3 regions of the Ensifer sp. SSB1 genome follow, and region 2 is predicted to be linked to each of the others. Evidence: predicted binding sites of a transcription regulator. Region 2 holds the regulator's gene; each other region holds the start of a gene.
What was found. Region 2 encodes LexA, which represses DNA repair genes until DNA is damaged. Its sites were predicted from a motif close to TGTTCNNNNTGTGTTCNG; they were not measured.

Region 1 (2,184 bases), on a different contig from region 2:
GGCTAACTTCCAGCGGCAGCCGCAAAAGAACGTAACTCGCTTCGGTTGCCCCAGCTGTCCTGGCCGCTTCGAGCACTCGCTCGATCTCATGGTCGTTGAGCGCGGGGATGATGGGCGAGACGAGAACGCCGGCGGGGATGCCCGCCTCGGCGAGGGCGCGAATCGCCTCCAGGCGCTTGGGAGGCGTCGCAGCGCGCGGCTCCATCGTTCGTGCCAGTTTGCGATCGAGCGTCGTGACCGAGATGCCGACCCGGACCAGCCCCTTCTCGGCCATCGGCGCGAGAATGTCGATGTCGCGGGTCACCATCGCCGATTTCGTGACGATCATGACCGGATGATTGGCCTCGCTGAGTACTTCCAGGATCTGGCGCATGATGCGCCATTCCTTTTCGATCGGCTGATAGGGATCTGTGTTGGTACCAATGGCGATTGGCCTGACCTTGTAATCCGGCCGCGCCAGTTCGCGCTCCAGAAGCCGCGCAGCATCTGGTTTGGCAAAGAGCTTGGCTTCGAAATCCAGGCCTGCCGAGAGGCCCATGAAGGCATGCGTCGGACGGGCGAAGCAATAGATGCAGCCGTGCTCGCATCCGCGATAGGGGTTGATCGAACGATCGAAGGAGATATCGGGAGAATCGTTCCGCGTGATCACCGTCCGCGGCTTCTCGACCTGCACTTCGGTCTTGAACGGTGGCAGGTCCTCCAGGCTTTCCCAGCCGTCGTCGAAGCTTTCCCGCGCCTGTGGCTCGAAGCGGCCTGACATGTTGAGCCCGGCACCGCGCCCGCGGCGACGGTCGATGTCGATCCGCAATCCGGTTGCGCTCATCATCGCGTCGGCGACATCTGCCGTATTGGCGGGTGCGAGCGCACCCTGCCTGATCTGAGACAGCTCGGTCATTGGAATCTCCCCGGAACCAGATTTCTGATCCCGTTTTGTTCTGACTATTTTCCTATCGCGAAAACAAGAACAATTCAAGAACAAAAAAGCAGAAGGTTTTGGTGTGGATCCAAGATGCCTCCCAGCAAGCTGCCTCCGCGGGTCTGCGGATGTAGCAATTGTAAGGGTGATGCGGTAGGACGGGCTATGCTGACGATTATCATGGAAACACGGGACAACGAATCCGAACTGGTGCAGACGCTCTCGGTGCTCGTTGCCGGCGCGGTGGAGGGCCTCGTCAGCGACGTGATCATCCTCGATCATGGCTCAAGGGATGGTTCGTCGCGCGTGGCCGAGGCCGCCGGTTGCCGCTTTTGCCTCGATTGGGATCTCGGCGATGTCGTGCGCTCGGCACGCGGCGAATGGCTGATGTTGCTCGAGCCCGGCGCGCGCCCGATCGGTCGCTGGATCGACGAGCTTGCCGAATACGTCTCGCTGAACAGGACGCCCGCGCGGTTCTCCGATTCCCGGATGCATCGCAAGCCGTTTTTCAGCCGTATGGTCCGGCGAAAGAAGCCGCTGGAAGCGGGTTTCCTGATGAACAAAAACGATGCCCTGGCGGCGGCGGCGGGCAACCGTTGCCTCGGCGACATGACGAACGTCCGGGCCGTTCGCAAGCTCCCTACCGAGCTCGTTCCGGCCTGGGTTGCCATCGAAGGCAGACCGGCGCGCCCTTGAACTCCACGCACTAAAAAGGTGCCAGTCCAGGGGACGGCACCTCAAGGCGTCTCTCAAATGACCTTGTCTGATAAAGTTCTTGCCGGGCAGCATTCTGGCTGCACGTCGTATCCCTTTGTTCTCCCCGCCCGGGGATATTGGCGGGGAGGCGTTCATACAGCCCAAAGAAAAAGGTGCGGCGGCCGATTTCGCTTGGCTGATGATCGGACGCTAACGACAGGAAAAATGGCTGTCAGTTACAAAGGTAACAGACGCGCCCGAAGAGCGATGGTTGCGCGTGGCGGGTTCCGGCTCAGCCGCGTTTCAGGTGCTCGTCGAGTCGGGGCATGATCTCGACGAAATTGCAGGGCATGTGCCGGTAGTCGAGCTGCTGCTTCAAGATGCCGTCCCAGGCGTCCCGGCAGGCCCCTGGCGATCCCGGCAGAACGAAGATGAAGGTGGCGTTGGCGACCCCGCCGGTCGCGCGCGACTGGATGGTCGAGGTGCCGATCTTTTCGTAGGAAATCTGGTGGAACACTTCGGAGAAGCCGTCCATGCGTTTTTCGAACAGCGGCTCCAGCGCCTCCGGCGTC
Region 2 (2,184 bases):
GAGGCCTCGCCCGGAATTGAACCGGGGTACAAGGATTTGCAGTCCTCTGCGTCACCACTCCGCCACGAGGCCTCACGGCTCGGATAACCGAGCGTTGGCGGGGATTTAGAATGATTGCAGAAAATCCGCAAGAGGCATTTTCGGAAAAAGCACAAAGCGAATTTGCGGTTCGGGCGCTTTCCACAGGCAGAACGTCTGGCAATGTCGATTGCTCCTGCCCAGCGTGCAGCAATGCTTCAAGAGGAGGTCGGAACGATTGCCTTCCTCAGCTTACTCCGGGTTGAGACACCTGGGAGCTTTCGCTCAGGCGTGCCACACGCCCGCACAAGCCACGTCTTCTAAATCCCCTGCGGATCTTATCGCTTCGGTGAAATCGGCAGAGGGGGAACGATGACTCCGCTGACATCAGCCGCATCGGTAGCGTCCGTCATCATCAAGCGGAGGCAATGGCTTATATGAAAACGAAACTTGTCCTGACGGCCTTGGCCCTCTTTGCTGCGACCACATTCGAGGCGCGGGCAGAGGACCTAGTTTTCAAGCTGAAGAACAACACAAATGCAGTTCTGACTAACTTCTACACGTCGCCGGTGGGCGTCAACGAGTGGGAAGACGATGTATTCGGCCGGCAGGTTCTGAACCCCGGCGAGAACATGGAGATCACCATCGCTGACGGTCGGGATGTCTGCAAGTACGACATGCGCTTCGAATTCGAAGAGGACTCGGGCCTCGATACGACCGAAGATACGCAGGACCTTTGCGAACTCGGTGAATACACGATCCACGAGTAAGCGGCGCGTTATCGGATAAACAAGAAGAGCCTCGCTACCCCAAGCGGCAGCGAGGCTCTTCAGAGCGCCGATTTTTTCTGGAGGTCAATGGTAGCGGCGGATCAGCCCAACGAGCTTGCCCTGGATCTTCACACGATCAGGCCCGAAGATCCGGGTCTCGTAGGCAGGGTTTGCGGCTTCGAGCGCGATCGACGCGCCCTTGCGACGGAAACGCTTCAGCGTCGCTTCCTCGTCATCCACGAGCGCCACGATGATATCGCCGGGGTTGGCTGTATTGCCATTTCGGATGATCACGGTGTCGCCGTCGAAGATGCCGGCTTCGATCATCGAGTCGCCCTTGACTTCGAGGGCGTAGTGTTCGCCGTTCCCGATCATATCGAGTGGAACGGTGATGTCGTGCGTGTTGTTCTGGATCGCCGAGATCGGCACACCGGCAGCGATGCGGCCCATGACCGGCACGGAAACCGATGTGTTTTCGGCCACTGGCGCCGGCTTCGGTGGTGCGGCAGGGGCTGCCGCCGGCGGCTTGCCGAGGCTTCCCTCGATCACGCTCGGCGAGAAGCCGCGACGCGGCTGCTGCTGGCTGGACGCGTAGGATTCCGGAAGCTTGATGACCTCGAGCGCGCGGGCCCGGTTCGGAAGACGGCGAATGAACCCGCGTTCTTCGAGCGCGGTAATCAGACGGTGGATGCCGGACTTCGACGCCAGGTCGAGCGCATCCTTCATTTCATCGAATGATGGCGGGACGCCCGACTCCTTCATGCGTTCGTGAATGAACAGAAGCAATTCCTGTTGCTTGCGGGTCAGCATGGCACGTCGCTCCAGAAGGCGTGAAACAAATCAAGAACAGACACTATCTGTTCCATATGTGTTCTGCAAGTGCCTAAAATTCCGTGAATTCAGTCAATTGGCGCGACTGCGCGTGCCGGTTGGTCACTTTTACGGGAGCAAAGCGGGTTTTGGTGATGATTGTTTGGTTGGAAACGACCGTATTGGACTGCGTCGAGCGAATCGCGAGCGTTCTGATGGCGAGGGTCAGGCCGGCTGCGTGGCGGCGCAGGCGTCTTCGAATTCCTTCACCGTCTCGGCGCTGTTGTCTTCGGGAAGCACCGCGTCCGCCGCATCGGTTGCCACGGGCGTGTCGCCGTCATAGACGAACGACTGGATGTAGAACGCAATGGCGCCCTTCCACACGTTGCGTCCATCAATCTGGTGGCAGGGTACGGCGCTTTCGAAGTCCGTCTGCAGTTCATCGACCGTGGCGGCACTGAGCTTGACGTCAGGCATGTTAGGCGATGCGACTATCGAAGCGAGAAGCAGGGCGGCAAGCACGGTGATCGTCCACTTTGAGGCAAGGGTGGGACTACGGGGCGGTTAACGATGTGAACCGCGCTTT
Region 3 (2,184 bases), on a different contig from region 2:
GGCGCCGGTTGCGGGTACGGATCTTGAAGTCGGCCGTCTTCAGTTTCAAGACGACGGTCTGGCCGGCAAGATCCGACTTTCGCAGCCGATGGGCCACTTGCTCGCTGAGACGCCTGAGATGCACGACAAGGTCGTCATAGCGCGCAATGTCGTCGTTGAAGGTCGTCTCTGCTGAAACGCTCTTGGCCTCGCCGTCGATTTCCACAGCCCGCTCGTCGAGCCCGCGCGACAGGCGAAAGAGCCGCTGCCCCATGGTGCCGTAGCGCCGCATGAGGTCGGCTTCCTCCATGGTTTGCAATTGCCCGATCGTGCGCACGCCGTCGCGCTCCAGCGTGGCGGCAAAGGCTTTGCCGACGCCCCAGATCATGGTGACCGGTTTCTCCTTCAGGAACTCGAGTGCCTCGGCCTGACCGATGACGGAAAAGCCGCGTGGCTTCTGTAGGTCGGAGGCGACCTTGGCGAGGAACTTGCAATAGGAGAGGCCAACGGACACGGTGATGCCGATCTCCTGCTCGACGCGTCGGGCGAAGCGCGCGAGCGTGCGTGCCGGAGGATCGTGATGCAGGCGCTCGGTGCCCTTGAGCTCAAGAAAGGCCTCGTCGATCGACAGCGGCTGCACCAGCGGCGTCAACTCCTGCATCAGCGTCCGCACTTCGCGGCCGACGCGTGCATATTTCTCCATGTTCGGCTTGATGACCACGGCTTGCGGGCAGGCTTCCAGCGCCTTGAACATCGGCATTGCCGAGCGCACGCCGTGAATGCGGGCAATGTAGCAGGCGGTGGACACCACGCCGCGTTTGCCGCCGCCGATGATCACCGGCTTGTCGGCCAGTTCCGGATCGTCGCGTTTCTCGATCGAAGCATAGAAGGCGTCACAATCGATATGCGCCAAGGTCAGATCGTAAAGTTCGCTGTGGCGCAGCAGGCGCGGGCTGCCGCAGGCCGTGCAGCGCCGTACGCTAGCAGCCTGTTCCTTGAGGCAGTCGCGGCAGAAGCCTGGAGATTGAGCAGCGCTGTCGGGCATATCGGGAACAAATATTGAACATCGCGACCTTACGCTCTACGCTAGCGAGTCTCAAGGGAGGCCCGGTTGGAAAACACACCGCAATTATTGGCGTTGGCAGAAATCGCCGGGTGGGCTTCGAGCCGTGCCGGCGCGACTGGCTTTTGCGCGACGATCGATCGCCGCCGGCTAGCCTCCAAGATGTGCGCGAATGGCGGCCGCCGCTTCTGGCCAGTCGGCCACGGCGCGGATGCTGGCGTCCGGCTTTGGGGCGAGCGCGCGAAACTCCGCGTTAACCATCAGGTTGATCAGCAGGCAGGATGGCGCGTGGTGCTGGACCGACTGCAGGTTGCGAAGAATGTCATCTATGAAGACCAGCGGAACCGTGCGACCACCGTGCAACTTTTGGACGATCGGTCCCTTGGGTTCCTCCGACGCAAGCAGCGGGTAGGGAAGGCCAAGTCGGTCGAGCAGGGCACGGCGGACCGCGGCATGGTGCGGTGGCATGGCGGTCAGGAAAACGATATCCGCGTCCTGCGACAGAGCGGCCAACGTGTCGGCGACCCGTTCAGCTGGTGTCTGCCAGCGATCCTGCGACCCGTAGAACGAATCGAGCAGCGCCTTGACCTCGGCCTCGGCCAACGGTTGTTCGTTTGCAAGATCGACGATGTTTCCGGTCAGGCGAAAGGACCGGGGCAGCAAAGCGTGGCCGCAGCTTTGGAGGAAAGCTTTGAACGGATTGATGAATTCGAGCACGACTTCATCGACGTCGCTGACGATCAGCGGGCGCTCTTGAAGCCGGATGCGCTCGTCTGTGGCGGCGCCTGGCACGCTCAATCCTCAAAACCCGAATGGCCCGACAGCGCCGCATGGGCGCGCACGACATCCTCCGGCGCCGTGCCGGTCGCCTGGCAGAATGCCATCAGCGTCGGCTCGTGGTCCATGAGAAAAGCGATGAGGCCACCCATGAAGCCGGGTTCGGCGATGGCATTGCGCAAGGCGGTAGGGTCGGTGCCTGTCAGCGCCAGGAAACGAGACAGAAGCTCCGGCTCGCCGGCGAGCCAGGCAAGGATGTCGATGGCGATTTCGTCAGCGCTCTTCAATGCTTCGTTCCCGTATGGTTTTTACGTCCGAAGTTACCTATTTTTCAACCAAATCGGCCTATCTCTGAAGTTGAGGAA

Region 1: a site for LexA is predicted at 961-978, ahead of I8N66_RS00470 (PA0069 family radical SAM protein). Genes of this name have one in related genera too.
Region 3: a site for LexA is predicted at 1,028-1,045, ahead of I8N66_RS13095 (DNA polymerase IV). Genes of this name have one in related genera too.

The regions. Positions count from the first base shown of each region.
Region 1 covers NZ_JAEPRP010000001.1:98,968-101,151, reverse strand. Annotated here, with positions in the region: gene I8N66_RS00470 (PA0069 family radical SAM protein) at 1-895, opposite strand, end outside; gene I8N66_RS00465 (glycosyl transferase) at 1,082-1,612, shown strand; gene moaB (molybdenum cofactor biosynthesis protein B) at 1,905-2,184, opposite strand, start outside.
Region 2 covers NZ_JAEPRP010000040.1:21,418-23,601, reverse strand. Annotated here, with positions in the region: tRNA gene I8N66_RS12560 (tRNA-Cys) at 1-72, opposite strand, end outside; gene I8N66_RS12555 (hypothetical protein) at 456-788, shown strand; gene lexA (transcriptional repressor LexA) at 873-1,598, opposite strand; gene I8N66_RS12545 (hypothetical protein) at 1,824-2,075, opposite strand.
Region 3 covers NZ_JAEPRP010000042.1:37,697-39,880, forward strand. Annotated here, with positions in the region: gene I8N66_RS13095 (DNA polymerase IV) at 1-1,024, opposite strand, end outside; gene I8N66_RS13100 (hypothetical protein) at 1,193-1,834, opposite strand; gene I8N66_RS13105 (DUF3572 domain-containing protein) at 1,837-2,106, opposite strand.